4 regions of the Thermorhabdus hydrogeniformans genome follow, and region 1 is predicted to be linked to each of the others. Evidence: riboswitches for the same ligand, from Rfam matches in the RefSeq annotation. Region 1 holds a riboswitch; each other region holds the start of a gene.
What was found. A riboswitch is a leader RNA that binds a small molecule or an ion and turns the genes downstream of it on or off. The one in region 1 is predicted to bind cyclic di-GMP.
Positions count from the first base shown of each region.

Region 2: linked by a shared signal. The riboswitch ahead of ACKX14_RS10970 (HU family DNA-binding protein) and the one ahead of ACKX14_RS07065 (chemotaxis protein CheW) in region 1 are both predicted to bind cyclic di-GMP.
Region 3: linked by a shared signal. The riboswitch ahead of ACKX14_RS15220 (helix-turn-helix domain-containing protein) and the one ahead of ACKX14_RS07065 (chemotaxis protein CheW) in region 1 are both predicted to bind cyclic di-GMP.
Region 4: linked by a shared signal. The riboswitch ahead of flgB (flagellar basal body rod protein FlgB) and the one ahead of ACKX14_RS07065 (chemotaxis protein CheW) in region 1 are both predicted to bind cyclic di-GMP.

Region 1 covers NZ_JBJYKD010000010.1:48,045-53,278, reverse strand. The annotation lists gene ACKX14_RS07070 (DUF72 domain-containing protein) at 323-1,096, shown strand; cyclic di-GMP riboswitch class I at 1,633-1,720, shown strand; gene ACKX14_RS07065 (chemotaxis protein CheW) at 1,886-2,362, shown strand; gene ACKX14_RS07060 (methyl-accepting chemotaxis protein) at 2,549-4,582, shown strand; gene rpoN (RNA polymerase factor sigma-54) at 5,066-5,234, shown strand, end outside.
Region 2 covers NZ_JBJYKD010000022.1:36,144-41,377, forward strand. The annotation lists gene ACKX14_RS10950 (permease) at 1-747, opposite strand, end outside; gene ACKX14_RS10955 (ArsR/SmtB family transcription factor) at 808-1,128, opposite strand; gene mobA (molybdenum cofactor guanylyltransferase) at 1,219-1,860, opposite strand; gene ACKX14_RS10965 (hypothetical protein) at 1,844-2,074, opposite strand; gene ACKX14_RS10970 (HU family DNA-binding protein) at 2,211-2,480, opposite strand; cyclic di-GMP riboswitch class I at 2,691-2,773, opposite strand; gene ACKX14_RS10975 (transcription repressor NadR) at 3,044-3,553, shown strand; gene ACKX14_RS10980 (ECF transporter S component) at 3,677-4,174, shown strand; gene ACKX14_RS10985 (Spy/CpxP family protein refolding chaperone) at 4,330-4,857, shown strand; gene ACKX14_RS10990 (response regulator transcription factor) at 5,156-5,234, shown strand, end outside.
Region 3 covers NZ_JBJYKD010000056.1:2,135-7,368, forward strand. The annotation lists gene ACKX14_RS15205 (stalk domain-containing protein) at 1-43, shown strand, start outside; gene ACKX14_RS15210 (hypothetical protein) at 221-550, opposite strand; gene ACKX14_RS15215 (sigma-70 family RNA polymerase sigma factor) at 602-1,039, opposite strand; gene ACKX14_RS15220 (helix-turn-helix domain-containing protein) at 1,116-1,379, opposite strand; cyclic di-GMP riboswitch class I at 1,513-1,600, opposite strand; gene ACKX14_RS15225 (hypothetical protein) at 1,880-2,104, shown strand; partial or broken gene ACKX14_RS15230 (group II intron reverse transcriptase/maturase) at 2,393-2,569, shown strand; gene ACKX14_RS15235 (group II intron maturase-specific domain-containing protein) at 2,764-2,985, shown strand; gene ACKX14_RS15240 (YrpD family protein) at 3,301-4,332, shown strand; gene ACKX14_RS15245 (copper amine oxidase N-terminal domain-containing protein) at 4,486-5,217, shown strand.
Region 4 covers NZ_JBJYKD010000009.1:65,079-70,312, reverse strand. The annotation lists gene hslU (ATP-dependent protease ATPase subunit HslU) at 1-1,309, shown strand, start outside; gene codY (GTP-sensing pleiotropic transcriptional regulator CodY) at 1,342-2,127, shown strand; cyclic di-GMP riboswitch class I at 2,221-2,311, shown strand; gene flgB (flagellar basal body rod protein FlgB) at 2,499-2,885, shown strand; gene flgC (flagellar basal body rod protein FlgC) at 2,887-3,324, shown strand; gene fliE (flagellar hook-basal body complex protein FliE) at 3,353-3,640, shown strand; gene fliF (flagellar basal-body MS-ring/collar protein FliF) at 3,660-5,225, shown strand.

The sequences.
Region 1 (5,234 bases):
TAATATAATTGATTTCAGCGTGAAAACGCATCGATGCTGGTTCGTGGCGGCCGAGGATACCATGGACCGAATTCAAAGAGCTTCTTGGCTCGCCACAATACCCGCCTTCTGCGGCTACCCGTCAGGGGAGGCAAGCAGAAATACTCCGGCCGGCATTGAGCCAGGAGGTGGAACTGCCGGCTCAAGCCCTGCGGAGCTATGAGGCGCGGCCTTAGAACATCCGGCTGGAAGGTGAGGTGCCAGGCCGGCCCCGCCACCGGAGTCGGCTTTTTTATGCTGAAATCGTAATTGAATTTTTTTCATATAAAGGGGGGCAAAAAACTTGATATTGATTGCCACTGCCGGCTATGCCTATAAGGACTGGAAGGGTAAGTTTTACCCGGAGAACATCAAGGACAAAGATATGCTTTCCTTTTACAGCAAGGTTTTTCCCTTTACAGAGGTCAATTCCAGTTATTACAGTATGCCCAGCGCCTACATGTTTTACCACATGGCAAGGAAAACCCCGGAAGGCTTTCTGTTTGTGGTAAAGGCCTTCGGAGGAATGACCCATCATGGCGATTTGAGCGATACAACCGTCGGGAAGTTCAGGGATGCTCTTGCACCGCTGGTCGAGTCAAACCGCCTGGCTTGCGTCCTCGCGCAGTTTCCGTACAGCTTTCACAACAACGAGAAAAACCGGGATTATTTGAAAAAACTGAGGGAAAGGCTGCGAGATTTGCCGGTGGCTGTGGAGTTCAGGACCGATGACTGGTTGAGGCTTGAAATCATGAAACTGCTCAGGGAATACGACATGGCCTTTGTTTGCGTGGACGAACCTCAGATTAAAGGCCTGCTGCCTCCGGTGGCGGTGGCCACCGCTTCCATAGGGTATGTAAGGTTCCATGGGAGAAACGCCCAAAAGTGGTATAACCACCAGAAACCCTATGAACGCTACGATTATCTTTATTCCGAAGAGGAACTTTCCCAGTGGGTGCCCAAGATCAGAGAACTTTCCAAAAAGACTGAAGTCGTTTTTGTCGCCATGAACAATCATTTTAACGCTCAGGCCGTTTTAAATGCCAGGCAGCTTCAGGCTTTGCTGGAAATGGCGTGAAGCGGAAGCAAATTTTTTTATTGGGTCAATTTGCAAAAAACGGCTGCCGAATGTAGAAAAAATTTTAAGACGAAACAAGACCACCTTGCGGTAATATCAGAGGAATATTTCGCCGGGGGTGGGTCAATTTTTTTTGCCCCTGAAAAAATTTACACAGGCTGTAACAAAACTTTGACTAAAGAACAGCATTTAATACGAAATGACCCCGCTTGCTTTATTGAAAATAAATTAAATTTTGACAATATTATTTCATATCTTTCCAGAGCGGCTTCGGGTGCGCAGAAGGTTCACCAATAAGAAAAGACATAATATAAATATAAATATAAATATTCAAAAAAAAAAAAAAAAAAAAAGTAAAATAATAATTTTCTAAAAATAAAGAGGGATTTTTGTGAAATGTGTCGAATTATTAATCTCCGAATGCCAATTTTCTGGCGTTACTGATAATCAAAGCAGAGGAAATTTCTAAATTGGTCTCAAATCCGCCATCAATGAATGAATGTCTTCCAGTACATTGGTGATGGAAGAAATGACCTTACCGAAAAGGGCAAACTCGTCGAAAGGCGAGGACGCAAAGCCGCGGGCCTAAGTCCGTTTAAAGGATATGGCTGCCGGGTTGCCGTGGGAGTAAGCAAACTTATGATTTTTGATGATTCCTAACGGCCGCCCTCATGGCGGCCGTTAGCAATATATTCACAAAAGGAGGTGCAGAGCGGGTTTGGCTGACAGACCAGGGCGGATGCAGATGCTGCTTCGATTGACTTTGTTAAAGAAAAGGAGGGAAATTGTGTGGCCAGGCAGCTGGTAGTATTTGAACTGGCGGGTGAGCTTTACGGCCTGAATATATTTGACGTACGAGAAATAATCAGAGATACGCCTGCTACAAAAATACCAAGCGCGCCAAATTTTGTAGAGGGCATAGTAAATTTAAGGGGGAAGATAATACCGGTCATTGATCTGAAAGAACGCTTTGGGCTTGAAAAAGCGGATAAGACAAAAGATACCAGGATAATAATAACAAACATATCCGGCCAAGAAGCAGGGTTGGTGGTTGATTCCGTTGCAGAAGTGACCACTGTAGAAGAAAATTCTATTGAGCATGTTCCTGCTGTGGCCACTATAAACGCGGCTTTTGTAGATGGACTGGCCAGGAAGGACGATAAACTTATTATCATAATAAGACTTGACCTGCTGTTTGAAGCAAAAGAAAGAGAAATGATTGAACATATAGGCCAGAAAGGAACGGGATGGATAGCAGATACATAGAATTATACACATATGTTCAAAAAAATTAAATTTAAGCCGCTGAAGCAGATTGTTTAAGCATTTAGCTGGACTGTATTCTTCACCGGATAAAATTACCGACAATAAAATTTGAGGACGAATATTAGAAAGGGGGTACCGGTTGCCCAAAAGGATTGAATCTTTAACGAATCCGGGGCGACCGACGGAATGAAAAGATACACGGGAAGCTTGCGCGGTAGAATGACCGCTCTGTTCGGGTTAATAGTTCTTGTCGGATGTTTGATTCTGGCTTATATAAGCGAAAGCGAAGCCGGAAATGCATTGGGATGCGAAGCAAAAGATGCGATGCTTAAAGTGGCCAAGCAGGCCGCCGAAACCGTGAACAGTCGCGTTCAGGCCCGTATTTACGTAGTGGAAGGCATAGCCGCCAGAAATGTCATCCGGGGTATTCAGGGAGACCGTGAAGCTACAATGGAGGAAAAGATGAAAGCCCTGGAGGATGAGCAGAAAAGGGCGGAGAGCCTGGGATTCAAACGATTTGGAATCGTTGATAAAGCAGGGATTGCAGTTTATCCTGACGGCAGCACTGCCAATCTCGCGGACCGGGATTACTTCAAGGCGGCCCTGGAAGGCAAAACGTTTGTATACAGCACTATTGTCAGCAAAGTAGATAATTCGGTCGTGTTTGTTTATGCCGCACCTATACACCATTACGCCACCAATGAGATAACCGGTGTGCTGATAGGTATAGTGGATGCGGCAAAGTTCAGTGAGCTGGTGGAGGCAATCACTTATGGACGCACGGGATATGCCTTCGCAGTTGACGGCACGGGAAAGACAATTGCCCATAAAGAAGCGGAGAAAGTGACAGGCCAGGAGAATATCATCGAACTTGCCAAATCAAACCAGGCCTTAGCTCCTTTGGCAGCGGTAATTTCCAGGATGGCAAATGGCGAGGAAGGTATTGCCGCCTATACCTTCCAGGGGCAAGACAAATTAATAGCCTACGCTCCGATAAAGAGCACCGGCTGGTCTTTAGCCGTTACTGCTCCCAAAGCGGAGGTCCTGGCACGGCTGTCAGGCCTCAGGAGGTCTGTTTTTGTTGTGTCTATAATAATAATTCTAATTGCCCTGGTGCTGACTTTTGTCTTTGCAAGATCAATTACAACACCCTTAATCCTGGCGGTGGCTCATTTAGGTCAGGTAGCAAATGGCGACTTTACGCGGCCGGTTCCAGAGGTATTCCTGCGTAAAAAGGATGAGATAGGGAAGCTGGCCCAGGCAATTGACCGTCTGCAGGCGAACATCAAACCGCTGCTGGCGGATCTTAGAAACGACGCTAAAACCCTGGCCGGAAACTCCGAAACCTTAAGCGCAACCTCCGAAGAGATCGCCTCATCTTCCGGCGAAGTGGCGAACGCCATCCAGCAGGTAGCTTCGGGAGCTTCCGATCAAGCGGGTCATTTGCAGGAGATTGTGGACCTCGTAAAGAACATAACGACAAGTCTGGACAAAGTCTACGGCGAACTCAGTCGGGTTAAAACCAACAGCGAAGAGACTTCCCGACTGGCCGACACCGGAAAGAAGGAGCTGGACAGTCTCATAGTATCTATCAACGGTGCCCGTGAGGCTTTCAAGGTGGTGGTAGAAAGGCTCGATGTGCTTAAAGGTTCAGTCAGCCAGGTGGGAGAGATCCTGGATGTTATTAACGATATAGCGGACCAGACGAATTTGCTGGCCTTGAATGCTGCCATTGAAGCGGCGCGCGCCGGGGAAGCGGGCCGCGGCTTCGCGGTGGTGGCGGATGAAGTGCGCAAACTGGCAGAACAATCCCGCATATCTTCGGACAGGATAAGAGCTCTACTGAACAACATAACTTCAGAAACCGAAGAAGTGGTGGCCACCTCAGAAGAAGTATCGGAGCAGGTAACCAGCCAGCTGGAGAATGTAGAGCGCACCGTTAAGGCCTTTGACAATATACTCGATTCGGTAACAGCGATAGCGCCCATGATTGAAGCGACCTATCGTGAAGTAGACGGCACCGTGAAGGCGAAAGACGCAGTCCTGGACCGGGTCCAGAGCATAAGCTCAGTGGCGCAGGAGACTTCGGCTTCAGCGCAAGAGATATCGGCCTCTGCAGAAGAGCTTTCCGCCTCCACCCAAGAGATAGCCACCAATGCCCAGCAGGTCCTGGAAGTAGCCAAACGGCTGGAAGAGCAGGTGGAGCGCTTCAAGGTGTAGGGTTAGATGGCGCCTGGACGAAGGCCGGTTGCATTTATTCTACTGCTGACCGGCCTTCTCTGTTAAAACTACAATAACGCCTATATACACTTTGAAGGCAAACTCATACAGGGGCCAAAGCCGCTGGTCTGACGCCAAAGGGTTCAGGCTATGCAAAAAAATGGGTCTGCTTTTGATCGATACCACGCTTCTTCAAATACTGAAATAGTTTCAAAAAAGTATCTGTCGATGCCCAGAACACCCCCTGGCAGATGGATAAGCCTTAAAAAAACTTTACGCGACCAACATTTTCGACAAGCTTCCCCAAAAAACGGTTTTATGATATAATTATTGTAAATCAGTATATTATAACAGTTTAAACGTGGTTGTCAGCCGCCGACAGTGGAGGTATGCAAATTTTTCGGAAAAAGAGGAAATATTAATGTTTTATAGAATAAAATATTATATAGAAGATTTATTCAGGGGCTTTGGGGGGTATAAAAGATGCAGATGAATTACGGACTTTCGCTTTTGCAGACGCAAAAACTTGTCATGACCCCGGAACTGCGCCAGGCGATTACCATACTGCAACTGTCCTCGCTGGAACTTGATGAGTATATCGAACAGGAGATCTTAAATAATCCTTTGCTGGAAGTAAGCGAGGATGGGCCGA
Region 2 (5,234 bases), on a different contig from region 1:
GGCCTTTTTAAACCATCTAATAAGAATGAATCCCAGCAATACAAGCAAAATGATTATGATATACCACTTTATATTATATACGGCACTGAAAAATCCCACCGGTTGGGTGGGTTTACCCCATGCGGCAAAGATAAGGATAAAAACCAGGTTTGCAAAGTATATGAGGTTCTGTGTTAAGGACCGCCCTTCTTCCATGCCGGCACCGTTTTTTCCGGCAGATTTTTTAAGCCGTTCGCTATCCTCTTTTTTAAATAGAACAGCCATGATGAGCCCTATGATGACTGAAAACATCATTGCCCCTATTGCCCGGGCAATGCCGAGCTTGGCTCCTAGAATCCTTGCCGTCATTATTATTGCAAGCACGTTAATAGCCGGTCCGGAGTAGAGAAACGCTATGGCAGGCCCCAGCCCCGCCCCCCTTTTGTATATTCCTGCAAAAAGGGGCAGTACAGTGCAGGAACAAACCGCAAGAATTGTCCCGGATACCGATGCCACGGCGTATGAAACCCACTTTTTTGCCTCGCTGCCAAAATACTTAATAACTGCTTCCTGTGATATAAAATTGGCGATGGCGCCGGCTATGAAAAGTGCGGGGATAAGGCATGTAAGAACATGAAGCCTCGCGTAATCCTGAAGCATATATAAGGATTCAAGTACTGCACCGGTAAATCTGTGGCTTGTAAGCGGCATATAATAGGCCGCCAGGAATACGCCTACAATTATAACAAATTTTTTCCAGGTCTGCATAATTTTCTCCCCTTTAAAATTTTAACTTTGCTCATGTGAAATCGCAGTATAAACCGATAATTATGAGTCTGTGAAAAATCCGATTTTAGCCGTAATATCCTCTTTAATGATGTTATCGACGCAGCGGAAAAAGTCCTGCACACATGGAATCCTTAGCTTATATAAAACCATAAGGCCCTCTTTACGGCTATCAATTATGCCGGCATTCTTTAATATGGACAAATGCTTTGAAACCGTAGGCTGATCAATCTGCAGCTCTTTCACAATTTCGCATACGCAAAGTTCTTCCGCCGACCCAAGAAGGTCCAGGATTTTGAGCCTTGTGGGGTGTGCAAGTGCTTTAAAAACGGATGACCTGACTTCGTAAATATCACGCGGCATCTGTATCATCTCCTCACCGGCAATAAATATTATGTTGGCTATATTCCTATATTAGCATATAGTTAGTACAGTGTCAATAATCCCGCATCGTCACCTGTCATTTATTAATTCATATATTTCTATTGCTTTTCGGTAATCCTCCCACGTGTTAACGTTAAAAAAATCATACGGGCCCGTTTTGCAGGGCAGATTTTTTATATCGACAAAATTGGTTTTAACCTGCCGGTACAGGCTCTGGACTTTAGCCGCGCCCGGGGAGTTCAGCAGCTTTTTAATTTGTTCGATACATGTCTTTCTGTACACGGAATGAAGAGGTTCCACGTAATTGTCCTTTCTGGGGCAGGTCACATCCCACCCTGCGCTTGATTTAATCAAGTATTTTATTAATTCCTCATTTAAAAAGGGCATATCGCAGGCACAAAAAAAACCCGCTTCACCCTTCATTTTTATTAATCCCGTATAAATCCCGCTCAATGGCCCTCGGCTTTCCGTTTCATCAGTATATATACTGAATTCCGGGTTTAAATCAAGCAGTTCTGCCGGGCTGTTTGCCACAATAAAAACCTCATCAAATATAGGCGCCAGTACGGAATATATTCTTTCAATAATGGTCAAACCCCCGATTTTCAGCAGTGCTTTGTTTTTTACTCCGATCCTTGAAGACTTACCCCCGCATAAAACAACCGCCGAGCAAGCCATTTTCTCCCGACACATATCAAAATTCAACCGCATGTTTTTGATAGATCTCCTTCTTTTCTTCAATACTCATCAGCCTGTCGATTAAGGCGGAAATGATGATTACCCCCGCCACATCTACGATCCATCGGGTAACGGCAAATTCGTAACCCAGGGCTGACATCTCAAAAAGGAACATCGGTATTTTAAGTGTAGACCATGCTCCAAGAAATATCAATATACAAGTGTAAAAAAAACGGCAGAATAACATTCCGCCGTTTTTAGAAAGGGAATTTATTTATTTTAAGGGGGGATTTGCCCATCCTGTGGTTCAAAAGGTGGTTCAAAAAGGAGCAGGATGGAAAACGGCCATTCTTACTGCCTGAAAAATTTCTCCTCTTTTTCTGTTATGTACTCTTTTTTAACATTTTTCCGGGTGTAAACACCGGAACCGCCCGTGCGGGAATCTGCATTTTTTTACCCGTCACCGGGTTTCTGCCGGTCCTCGCCGCACGTTCGCGCACTTTAAAAGTACCAAAATTTACTATTCTTACAATCTCTCTTTTACTCATGGCTTCCGAGACCACGTTTATAAACTCGTTAATGACTCTGGCGGTATCCTTTTGAGTCATACCGGCCTTCTCCGCCACGGCCGCCACAAGTTCGGCTTTGTTCATAACTCAGACCTCCTTTTCTTATCCAACTTACTTTTGCTCCGCTCAAATTTTTAGCGCCGCCGGCTCCAGAGCCGGCTCAAAGTATATCTTCTTCCGGCAGGAAGCGTGGCCGTTTTCCGGTTTCCAGGCATTTTAATTTTTTTGCACCTGCAATGTAAAATAAAAAACTTCCGTACCGCAAGGGCACAGAAGTACCTTTAAATTCGATACTTCGGCAGCCCGGCTGTCATAGCTTGCGCCTTAGACCCGTGGCTTTGCGTCCCTGTCTTTCGACAGGTTTGCCCTTTTCGGTATCCTCTCATTATATTTTTCTTTATTTTACCATTCGACATTAAAATGGAAAATCCTTCTTTTTTCGATAAAAATTTTAAAATTACACCAATATAAATTCAAGGTATCTTCCCTCGCGAATTTTTGGCGGGAGATGAACGGCAATTCTGTTGCAATATTTTATACGGCGCATTATACTAAAATCATGGAATGTGACAAAACCGGCAGAGGAAGAAGCTTAACTTTTTTAAGCGGCGGTGGATAAACAGCATTAGAAACTGGAGGACTGAAAAATGAGCGCCGATGAACGCAGGGCAAGGATCCTGGACCTTTTAAAGGCGGAAAAAAGGCCGCTATCCGGCGGCGAGCTTGCAAAGATGTTTGGGGTAACCCGTCAGATAATCGTGCAGGACATCGCCATCCTCAGGGCTTCGGGAAACGATATAATCGCCACATCCCGGGGATACATGGCGGCGGAACCCGTGCCCCTCATAGCAAAGAAGGTCGCCGTGAGGCACGGTGATGCCGAGACGAGAGACGAGCTCATGACATTTATAGAATGCGGTTGCAGAGTGCTGGACGTGATCGTGGAACATCCCCTGTACGGGGAACTTCACGGTATGCTCATGCTTAAAAACTCTTCCGATGTGGAAGAGTTTATGGAAAAGGTGAAAAGACACGGAGCCACCCTGCTTTCCAGGCTGACCGGAGGCGTGCACCTTCATACGGTGGAAGCTCTAAATGAAGACTCCATAAAAATGGCTGAAGATGTGCTCCGAAAAAAGGGTATCCTTTTAAAATAATTTTTTTATAAACTATTGACTATACAGGTGTATATGCAGTATAATTAAACCAAATCCCGGATATGATTTGGGTCTGCGGCGTACCGGCAGCCAGATCACATATCCTTGAAAGGAGCAACAGCCGTGAAGACAAAAAGCATGGTAACCGGAGCTCTTTTAACCGCCCTGTCTCTCGTCATCCCAATTGCGTTTGGCGGCTATCTCAGGATCTATATCCCTCCTTTTTCAGCCACTCTCGCATCCCATGTCCCCTCGATGCTGGCCATGTTAATAAACCCTCTCGTGGCCGTCACGGTAGGGGTGGGTTCCACCATTGGTTTCCTTATAATTTTAGGGCCGGTCGTGGCCGCCCGGGCGTTCATCCACACCGTTTTCGGGCTCGCAGGTGCAATTCTCATAAAAAAAGGGCTTTCTTTTGAAAAGGCAATCATTTTAACAGCGCCCATACACGCATTGGGAGAAGCCGTCATGGTGATGCTCTTCGGTTTTGACCTTTACACCGCCCTCGTGGTGGTGGGTGTCGGGACTTTTATACATCACTTTGCCGACGGCCTTATCTCGGTATTCGCAGCAAGGACGGTCTTATCAGGCGCCATCAAGTTCGTAAAAAGTTCGGGTTAAGGTGCGTAAGTATTTACGCACCTTTTTTAATGATACGTTTTAGACGCTATTAAAATACATATCTTAAGATTTTCTTTAGATTTTGCTTAAAGATTTCTGAAATTCGCCGGTTATAATAAAAACAGAAAGACAAAAAATTTAAAGGAGTGGTGGCTGTGTTTAAAAAAATTTTCCTTCTCAGCATGGTGGGATTGCTGGTCCTGGGCATAGCCGTCGTGGCGCTGGCAGACCAGGACACCGGCTCTCAGACCGCGGCGAAGCCCAATAGGACTCCGATTTTTTCCCAGCTCAACCTTACCGATGAACAGTATGCCAAACTGAGGGAGCTCAACAATGAGTATTTTGACAAAGTGTTGGATTTAAGAAATGAACTCGCCAAAAAACACCTGGAGCTGAGGAACCTTTACCTGTATAACGAACCCGATGAAAGTGCCATTGAACAAAAAAGAAGTGAAATCAACACCCTGATGCAAAAAATTAGGGAAATCAGCGAAGAATTTACCACTAAAGCAAAAAGCGTCTTAACTCAAGAACAGCTCGACAAGCTGGGCGAATTCAAGGGCAAGGGTTTTGGCAGAGGTTTCGGATTCGGCTTTGGCTTTGACTGCGGCTTCGGTTTCGGCATGAGAGGCGGCAGAGGCATGATGAACGGCTTCAATTGGACTCAGCAGCAACAGCAGTAAAAAATCATAATTATATAAAGACTGTGGTTCGTCGGGGTAGCAATGGCTACCCCTATTCCATTGTTTTGCGATACTTCATTACTTGAAGCATATTGAATATTTTGCGAAGTCAGCTTTTCCCTCAATCCACTTTGATCATTGTAACAACGATGGTTAAATGCTATACTTAAGGATGACAAAATTAAAAAATGAAACTATTCTGCATTAAATAGTAAAAGGCCGCCGGCATTTGAGTAAAAGGCCCGCCGGCACTCGCCTCTTTTTGTATTATAAAATTGCGGAATAAAGGATGTTTTTTATGGGTAAATACAGGATTTTGGTAGTCGATGACGAGATAAAAATTCTAGATTTAATAAAAACCTATCTTGAGAAGGAAG
Region 3 (5,234 bases), on a different contig from region 1:
TGATACAGGCACTATTATATCGGATAAAAAAGAAGAACAGTAACGAAAAAATTTATTTATTTAACAAACATTTTTTCCACATAATATAGGTGTAAAAATCAGGGTAAAGATACACATTCGAAATTACCGAAACAAAAAAGAAGAATTTACAAAAAATATTATTTGTAAGGAAATTGTATTTGAGATTGCGTAATTACTCCAAGGGATTTGCGCAGACCATCTAGCCGCAGCCAGGCCGTCTGGTTTCCCGGGATATATCCTTTTCTCTTGGGAAGTTGAACATGCTGTCGCTTAATATGTGCCAGCTCCCCATGGCCGACGTGGTCACCAGCAGGCCGTTGAGAAAAATAAGCGGAATGTTTATGATGCTGAACTCATGCCGGGCAATGCTGGTAATCATTACAATTGATTGTGCAACGAGAAATACAAGCCATCGGGTCCGGATCAGCTTGAAGCATCCGGATTCTTTAAGAAATTCCACCACCATCACGGTGGCGGTAACGGCGCCGGTTAAGGTACCGAGAGAGGAGTAAGTGAACTGGTCCTGCACGGGATTTCACCTCACTTTTAAACGGATTAATTCAGCCGCCGGGTCTGTATATTAAGATAAATCAAATTGAGATAAATGTTTTTTCAGCTTTTTCAGAGCCCTATTCTTTATCACGCTAACTGCCGGCTGGGATATTCCCAAATTTTCGGCAACCTCCTTTTCCGTCAAATCTTCAAACACCGTAGCTTTTATTACCTTTTGCTGGCGCGGCGTCAGGAGCGACAGAATTTCCAGAATAAAAATCCGGTCTTCGGCTTCGGCCAGCGTATCGGTTTTATCCGCAATCGTATCGATTAGTTCCACTATCTCATTTCCGGCATCATCGTTAATCTTTTGATTTAAAATAAACAATTCGTGCTCCCGCAGATGTTTTTGTTTTCTGACCAGGCGGTTCGCCTCATGACGCAATCCGGTCAAAAGCCATGCCGTAATCCTGATTTCCTCGAGATCAGGCTCAATGACATCCTGGATGTGAGCCCATGTTTTCACCTCCCCCTCTTTGTTTACCGGGCAAGTCCTCTATATATAAAAGAGTTAATAAGGGTCGATTTTTATAACCTCCCTGTCAGTTTTTTTTAAAAAATTTTTTACCCCCATTATTCCTGATATACCGGCTTAGTTCGTCTCTTCCCCAGGTCGTGTTTGGCCTGTAGTTTTTTATAGCGTTCAATATCCATTCCGTCAGGTCCGCTCCCGCGTCTTCATCCCCCAGGCGGCGTGTGTATTTTTTTACAATAGCCTTAAACCGGTCAACCACCTGGTGGGCGGCCTCCTCGTCGCCGTTTTTCGCCCTGCGTATCAAATCCTTCAGTTTTGGTCTGTTATGCAACCTAAAGCCCCCCTTTTCCAATGAAAATGGTTCACAAAAAACCCGTTCTAAGGCTCCGGCGCGTTTTTATATCGTTTGGTGAAGTGACAAAAAAACCCGCTCTCGAAAGAAAGCAGGCTTATCCATCAGATTCAGCGGCAGCCAGGCTGTCATAGCGCAACAGCGCCTTAGACCCTATGGTTTTGCGCCCCCACCTTTCGATGAGTTTGCCGTTATCACCGAGTTTTTTCTTTTTCCACTGTTTATTTATTCCACATATTACTTAAATTTCCTGCTTACCCGGTCCAACTGGCGCTTTTCAGGGGCTAACCGGCGGAATTTCGGTTATAAACGGCCAAAAAACCGCTACGCCGTTCATACCCAAAAAACCGCCAGTTGTACCGGAAAATCCGCCAGTTGTTCTTATGGGGGAGGAAATTCAAAAAAGAAGACGTCAAAGAAATTACACAAAAAGCCATACAAATTTAGAAACCCTTGACAGATTATGGGAGGAATTTAGAATGCTAAATGTGTTCAAGTATGCCGAAGAAAGAGGGAAACAGGAAGGCTTTCTTGAAGCATTAAATAAACACAGCCGCGCAAAAAACTCGGCTTTTTTTAGTGTGCCGCGTGCCCAGCAAAGCCGCAATTTGCTTGCCGGTGAAAGTCCGGTACCGGTAGCCGCCAAGGGGCCGGTTAGCTTCAGGGCTGGTTGTGTCAGAAATGATACGGTCAAAGCGCCCTGAATATGCAAGACTTCAGACCGTAACATAAAGTGAACTCTGCAGCGCTGTTAGAAAACCCATATGGGAGAACAGAGGATGGCGAGCCTCTGGCGTATGGGCGAAGCCCATGGAATGTGTGAAGAACTTGGATGCAACACAGAGGAATCCTCCGGCGTAGGGGAGACGGTATGAAGTTACAGTAGATTGCGGAACTGGGGAGGCCCTACCCTGCACGGGAAACCGTAAAGAGAAAGCATATAAGCCAAAAGGGTGAAGTTGCTATTCTGTAGGGAGGGAGTCTGAGGGGGAAGCAGAACCAGAAGATTTCATGCACTATACGACAAGCTTTGGAGAAAAGACATACTATGGAAAGCGTGGTTCAACGTAAAAGAGAATGCCGGAAGTGCCGGTATCGATGGCCAAACCATTGCCAAGATAGAAGAAATAGGAGTAGAAACAGTACTAAACGAAATAGCCGAAAACCTAGACAACATAAATCACGATAAACTTATGAAACTGGTCGAGATGGCTGAAAGCAGGCATCATGATAGGAGGAGAATTCAAAGAAAGTGAACTTGGGAGTCCCAATGAAAAGACAAGGATAGTATCAATGTGGGAGGGCAAGAATGGCTTCGATTTCCTTGGGTACCATAACAGGATGGTAAAATGTAAAAGACTGGATGGCCGGGAATATTATTATCCAGACACTTAACAGGAAAATCACCGGATGGCGTAACTATTACCACCGCTCAAGATGGGATAAACTATGGCAATTAGACAAATACATCCATACTAAACTTGCTGTATGGTATAACGAAAAGAGGCACCGCAGGAAAAGAAGAGATTTCCTGAAACTATGTGCACTTTTCAAAAACATGGGACTAAAACTTCTATCTGCATAGTTCGAATGCTGAAGGAAGAAGAATATTGGAAAGCCGTATGAGGGAGAACCTCACGTACGGTTTGATGAGGAGGGGCTGGGAGCTCCAGCCCTTCACTCTAACGGCATGGGCGAGCTTCGGCGGCGAAAATATACATGTGGCTGTCAGCAGCGACCGTTAGCCGATGGGGCTATTTTCCGCCGTTCAGACGCGATTTTCCGCCAGTTGGACCGGAAAAACCGCCAGTTGGACAAAGATGGAAGGAAATCAGGAAACTGCGGAGAATATTTTATCAAATAAATTTAAATACAAATATTAAACTAGGGGGGTAACTTAATGAGGAGGATGGCTACTATTTCTTTAGCTATCGTTACTTATTTTGTGTTAGCTCTATTATTAAAAAATAGTGTAGCAAACGCATCATCATTCAGCATTTATAATGTAGGCTCAATTGAAAAGCAGATTAGCCCCGAAATTACGGGCGAAGAACGGGTTGTCATTGCCCGAATTATGGAGACCCTCGAACCTGAAGATCGGGAAAACGTAATTTACATTGCAGCTGATGGAAAAGTTTATGCAAATAAGCCTGAACTAAAAAATAACATTATCAAGTGGGATAAAGTTAAGGGCAATATTTATCGTGATTTGAAGGGCAACATGAGAGCTTTCCCAGAGGAAGAAACTTTTGCTAGTGAGGGAACCAGAGCTTCAGTTGCCGGCATTCTTGCCACCGGAGGTCCCTATAGACGAATCAAATCAATCACCGGTTATTCTTGGTTTTCTTCCTATGTTCATCTAGCCGGAGGTGAAGAGATCGAGATTAAACAATCTGTGGGGGATACAGCTTATGTTTACACTGGCGGTACTGGAAGCACTGGTGTGGAAGTAGATGCAGGATTGCAGTATAGCCAAACTTATGACAACTGGGCTTTTTATATGAAGGTCGGGAGCGGTAAGCCTTATACAACCACTCCAAGGTTTAAAGCTAATCAGGACGCCTTCATAAAGTTCTACGTGCCTTCAGACGAAAAAGTAACCCTGTCGGTAACGGCCTACGATACTAGCAATACGAAGAGGACAATATCCTACACTATGGATGCAACTGGCTTTAATCAGAATGGTTCTGACTGCCGTATTAAGCGCTGTACCACTATAGCCCAGACTAACCAGAACTTTTCTTCGGGATCTTGGTATGAAAATGCTCACTGGTACTCCTGCAAGATTGGAACTGGCTCGACCTCTAACCATACTTGGGCAAAAACTGATATCTATCAGACTACTAGTTATCCCGATTCCACTCATGTCGTTGTTAATTATGTAAGTGCTGCCGAAGAAACGGACAACATCTACTTGAACCTGGAGAAATAGTAGTTTTTAAATAAAAATGTGGGTAACGCAGCAATTGCATACCCGCCCTTTTATAAGGAGGTATTGATATTGTACCGTTCTTACAAGTCAATCATTGCTTTCATAATTGCTTTCATAATTATTTTTCTTGTACCGGAATCGGCGTTTGCTTCAATGAATTTACCCGTATTCCTTAAAGTCAATCAATATTTTGTGCTGTATACCTACCCTAAGCCCCCCTATATTGATAGTCAGAACCGTCTGATGGTTCCGGCACGCATATTTTGTCAGCGCCTTTTAGGGGCAGATGTGAACTTTGATTATCAGAACATGGCAGTAACCGTCAAATTTTCAGGCAAAAGCCTTAAATTTACAATCGGATCTAGAACCATTGAGATAGATGGAAAGCCCAAAGAGATAGACACCGTTCCGGTGCTTTCTGACGGCAAAGCTTTCATTCCTCTTCGCACCCTCACAGATGCCTTCGGAATCAAGACCGAGTGGAATGACCGCTACAGGTACATTCACCTGCAGGACGATAGAATCATGAAAACACAGACCATTCTGGAGATGGAAGACATCACCGCTAAAGGTGTGATAACTGACTCCGATGCATTTATACCGGTTTCGGCCTCCTTATCATTGAAGCAAAAGGCCGGGGGGTTTACCGCTGTAGAACTTTTTACTGAATCAAGAAATATTTCTGGCCAAGATATTCAAGAGGGCAGAGAAGACATTCAAATATACATCGCCTATAATACAGGTTGGAGTTATGATGATCCTTACAGGGAAAGACCTACAGTGAAAGTCGATTGCATTATAAAAAAACGTATGACCGGTGAATATATGCCCGGCGACAAGCTCAACTACATTCTGTATTGGGGAAGAGTTATCGATTTTAAATAGCTGGTAATATGATATTT
Region 4 (5,234 bases), on a different contig from region 1:
CAGGCTGCGAAGGCAGAAACTTCCTGAAGAAATGCAGGAAGACGTCATACCGAAAAACATTTTGATGATAGGACCAACAGGGGTGGGGAAGACGGAAATAGCCAGAAGGCTTGCAAAACTGGTCAACGCCCCCTTTGTAAAGGTTGAAGCGACAAAATTTACTGAAGTAGGTTATGTGGGTAGAGATGTGGACTCCATGGTCAGGGATTTAATAGAAACTTCCATCAGAATGGTTAAGATGGAAAAAATGGAGCAGGTAAAGGATAGGGCAAAGGTCCTGGCGGAGCAGAGAATAGCCGAAATACTGTGTCCTGATCCGGAAAAGCACGGGGCAAAAAACCCCTTTGAGGCCATATTCGGCGGCCTGTCAAAATCCGATCATCATCATCATGAGGAAGAGGATTTTAACGAAAAGGTAAGGAGTGTAAGAGAGAGAAGAAAAGAAATCCTTAGAGACCTGCAGGAGGGAAAACTGGAAAAGGAATTGATAGAAATAGAAGTGGAAGACAGCGCTCCGCCCATGCTGGAAGTATTTTCAGCTTCAGGCATGGAAGAAATGGGAATAAATGTTCAGGATTTGTTCGGCGGCCTTTTTCCCAAGCGCCGCAAAAAGCGAAAAGTCACCGTCGAAAACGCCCGGCGCATATTAATCCAGGAAGAATCTCAAAAGCTCATCGACATGGATGAAGTGATCAATGAGTCCATAAAGAGAGCGGAAGAAACGGGGATCATCTTCATAGACGAAATAGACAAAATAGCGGGTAAGGAAAGTTACGGTCCGGATGTTTCAAGAGAAGGTGTCCAGCGGGATATCCTTCCAATTGTGGAAGGATGTACGGTGGTGACCAAATACGGACCAGTAAAGACAGACCATATATTGTTTATAGCTGCGGGTGCATTCCATATTTCTAAGCCTTCCGACCTCATACCGGAATTGCAGGGCAGATTTCCCATCCGTGTAGAACTGAAGAGCCTGACTGAAGAGGATTTAAAGAAGATTTTAATAGAACCTAAAAATTCTCTAATTAAACAATATACTGCATTGATCGAAACAGAAGGTATAAAAATCCATTTTACAGACGATGCTATTGATGAAATCGTAAAAGTGGCAACATATGTCAACCAGCAGTCGGAAAACATCGGTGCCAGAAGGCTTCATACAGTGATGGAAAAATTGCTGGAAGATATTTCTTTTAACGCTCCGGAATTAAAATTAACCCAGAGCGAAATAACCATTGACAGAAATTTTGTCAGTGAAAAACTGAAACATATAATCAAAGATAAAGACCTAAGTATGTATATTTTGTAAATTATAATAAATTACCAAAAGGAGGAAAAACAATGAGTGAAAGTCTACTGGAAAAAACAAGGAGAATCAACAAATTGCTGCAGAGATCCGCGGGTTACCCCGTAGATTTCAATGAAGTTTGCAAAACCCTTGGAGAGGTGTTATCCGCCAATGCCTACGTGGCGAGCCGCAAAGGAAAGGTCCTGGGCTATTATCTGATGGAAGATTATGACTGTGATGCGGTCCAGGAAGAGGTTTTGCAGGAGAAGATGTTTCCCAAAGAGTACAACGACAAGCTTCTGGAAATCCATGAGACCAGATCCAATTTGCCCCATGAAACTCTGGAGTGCGTTTTTGATAATGACACCAAATGCACCCATCCGGAGAAATTGACAACCATTGTGCCAATAAACGGCGGGGGCGAGAGATTGGGGACGCTGGTGCTGGCCAGATTCGGAGAAAAATTCACCGACGAAGATCTGGTGCTGGCCGAATACAGCGCCACCGTGGTGGGAATGGAAATATTGAGATCAAAGAGCGAAGAAATAGAAGAAGAAGCCCGTAAAAAAGCCGTCGTACAGCTGGCCATCGGAACACTGTCTTTTTCTGAGCTGGAAGCGGTGGAACATATTTTTGAGGAACTGGACGGCAACGAAGGGTTATTGGTGGCCAGCAAGATAGCCGACAGAGTTGGAATCACCAGGTCGGTCATCGTCAATGCCCTACGGAAATTTGAAAGCGCGGGGGTTATTGAATCGCGTTCTCTTGGCATGAAGGGAACGTATATAAAGATTTTAAACGATAAGCTCCTGGAAGAGCTCAAAAAAGTAAGGGCTTAAAAATGCGTGAAGAATTTCACGCATTTTTTTTATTAACAAGGAGGATTTTATCGATTTTTGTCTAAAATGTATATTAGCCAAATTAATAAATTATCCCTAAAAAGGCAAACTTTACCGAAAGGAAAGGTCGCAAAGCCGTGGGGCTAAGGCGCGCGTAAAGCGCTATGCCGGCTAGGCTGCTGAAAGGATAGAAAAGGGGATTCTATCTTTTTGCAGGATAGATTTTTTTTATAAAATCACCATAATATTATTTATCAAAAAAGGAATTTCCATTTTTTTGGCGAATTTAGTAATAATACGCAAACAAGGTAAAAAAAAGTCGAAAAAAAGAAGGTGATTTATATATGAACTTATTCGGAGATATTTCATTGATGGAAAGATTGCTGGATGCAAAATGGCTTCGAAACCAAGTGCTTGCCAACAACATAGCCAATGCGGATACGCCTGGGTTTAAGAGGTCTGACGTTTATTTTGAAGAATACCTAAGGCAGGCTATAAAGGATAAAACTGATGGAAGAAATCTTGATTTAAAGACGACCAATCCGAGACATATTGCAAAAATCAATTCTCTAGATAATTTGGAGCCAGAGGTTATAAGACAAGACGAAACCACGTTTAGAAACGATCAGAACAATGTTGATATTGAAAAGGAAATGGTGGAACTGACAAAAAACGCCCTTTCATATAACCTTCTGGCGGATCAGATTCAGAGAAAGTTAAAATTGATGCAAACCGCTATTAACGAGGGGAGGAAGTAAATTGGGCTTGTTTGATTCTTTAGATATCAGCGCTTCCGGCCTCACCGCCCAAAGGCTCAGAATGGATGTCATATCAAACAACATAGCCAATGCAACTACCACACGAACCCCCGAAGGAGGACCTTATCGCAGAGAAAGGGTGATTTTCCAGGAAAGGAGAAATGAGTTTTCTTTTGAAGATATTCTGACAAGATCTATGGATGTGGGAAAAGGTGTCAGGGTTGTGGCTGTGGAAAAGGACCCTGCTCCCTTTAAACTTGTGTATGATCCAACTCATCCGGACGCGGACCAGAATGGGTACGTGAGGATGCCCAACGTCAATATAGTAACCGAAATGGTGGACATGATATCCGCCGCAAGAAGCTATGAAGCCAACGTGACGGCGATAAATACCGCAAAAAGCATGATAACAAAAGCCATGGAAATAGGAAAGGTATAAGGACAAGCAATAGGAGGGAGATGAGCCTTTGAACATTTCCAGGATCAACGAAACTACGCCAGGCGTCTTTGCAGGGGCTATAAAAGAACAGGGGCAGAAATCCTTTCAGGACGTTTTAAAAGAGGCCTTGGAATCGGCAAACACATTGCAGCAAAACTACGACCGGGCTTTGAATGAACTCATCCAAGGAAATGAAATAAACATACATGATGTAATAATTGCCGGCGAAAAGGCAAGGCTCTCTTTGGAACTCACTCTGCAGATACGGAATAAGGCGATTGAAGCATACCAGGAAATCATGAGAATGCAGGTATAGCGGGCGAAGGTGGAAGTAAATGGAGTTTATAAACAAGTTACGGCAGCAGGTGAGCGATTTCTGGCAGAGCAGAAATAGGGCGCAAAAGGTAAAGCTGTTGTTAAGCGCTTTTTTTGCAATCGCCGCAATAGGCTTTATAACTTATTTCGTGAGCAGGCCTGTGTACGCCCCGCTTTATACCAACCTGGATGTCAAAGATGCGGGAGAAATTATTAAAAAACTCGATGACATGAAAATCCCCTACAAAATCGAAGACGGTGGCAAGTCAATTCTCGTAGACCCCAAGCTTGTTTATAAAACGAGATTACAGCTGGCCCAAGAGGGTCTGCCCAAAGGCGGCACAATTGGTTTTAGCGATGTCTTTAACAAAACCAGGCTCGGCGTCACCGATTGGGAAAGACAGATACAATACAATCAGGCTCTAGAGGGCGAACTTGTAAGGACCATCGAAGAAATGGCGCAGGTCGAGACGGCGAGGATACATATTGTCCAGCCCAAAAAAACCCTTTTCATAGAGCCGGATTCAAAGGCCGAGCCTTCCGCAGCCGTTTTTCTAAAGTTAAAGCCCGGGGCGGAAATCACCGAAGAAGAAGTGAAAGGCATAATTTACCTCATTTCTCATTCCGTTGAGGGAATGAAACCGGAAAATGTCTCGGTCATAGATGATTACGGCAGAGTGCTATCCAATATTCCCCTGTCGCCCGAAGAGAATACAAAGGAAATCGTCAACTCGCAGCTTGCGATCCAAAATAATTTTCAAAAACAGCTTCAGAAAAGTGTACAATCGCTCCTGGAACAGGTTTTCGGGCCGGGCAACGTGGTGGTCAGGGTAAGCGCTCAACTGGATTTTGATAAAAAAACCGTAGAAAGCAAACTGTTCTCACCGGTAAATCAGGAAACCGGTGAAGGAATCCTGCGCAGCATTCAGGATTTGCGAGAGCATTTTGCAGGAACGGGTAATGCGGCTCAAGGCCAGCCGGGAGTTAATTCCAACGTTCCGGGCTACCAACAATTAAACGGCGGCAATTCCAATTACCAGAAAACGGAGACAGTGAGGAACTACGAGGTAAACGAGTCCCGCGAGAATTTAACCGTTTCGCCGGGAGCGGTTAAAAAACTTACCGTATCGGTAGTGGTAAATCGAGAATTAACCGACGATGAAAAAAATTCCATATCCCAGCTGGTGGGCAATGCCATCGGATATGATCCTCAGAGAGACCAGATATCTGTGGAGGGAATGGCCTTTAACAACGATCTGGCCAATGCCTTTGCCCAGGAAATGAGCGCGAAAGAGCAGCAGCAAAGAACCCGCCAGAGAAACATGATTTTGGCGGGGGCGGCTTTAGCGGCGGTTCTTGCGGTGACGCTCTTTAGAATTTTTGCTGCCCGCAGGAGGAGAAAACAGGAGGAAGAACGGATGGTACAGGAATTGACAGCCGCAGCCCAGCAAGCGGCTGCCCGGCAGGCGGCCATGCAGGAACAGGAAACCGAAGCCAGCGATATTTTTAACAGCATAGAAAAAATGGCCCGCCGCAAGCCGGAGGATGTGGCCAAAGTTCTCAGGACATGGCTGAACGAAGATTAGAGGTGTTAG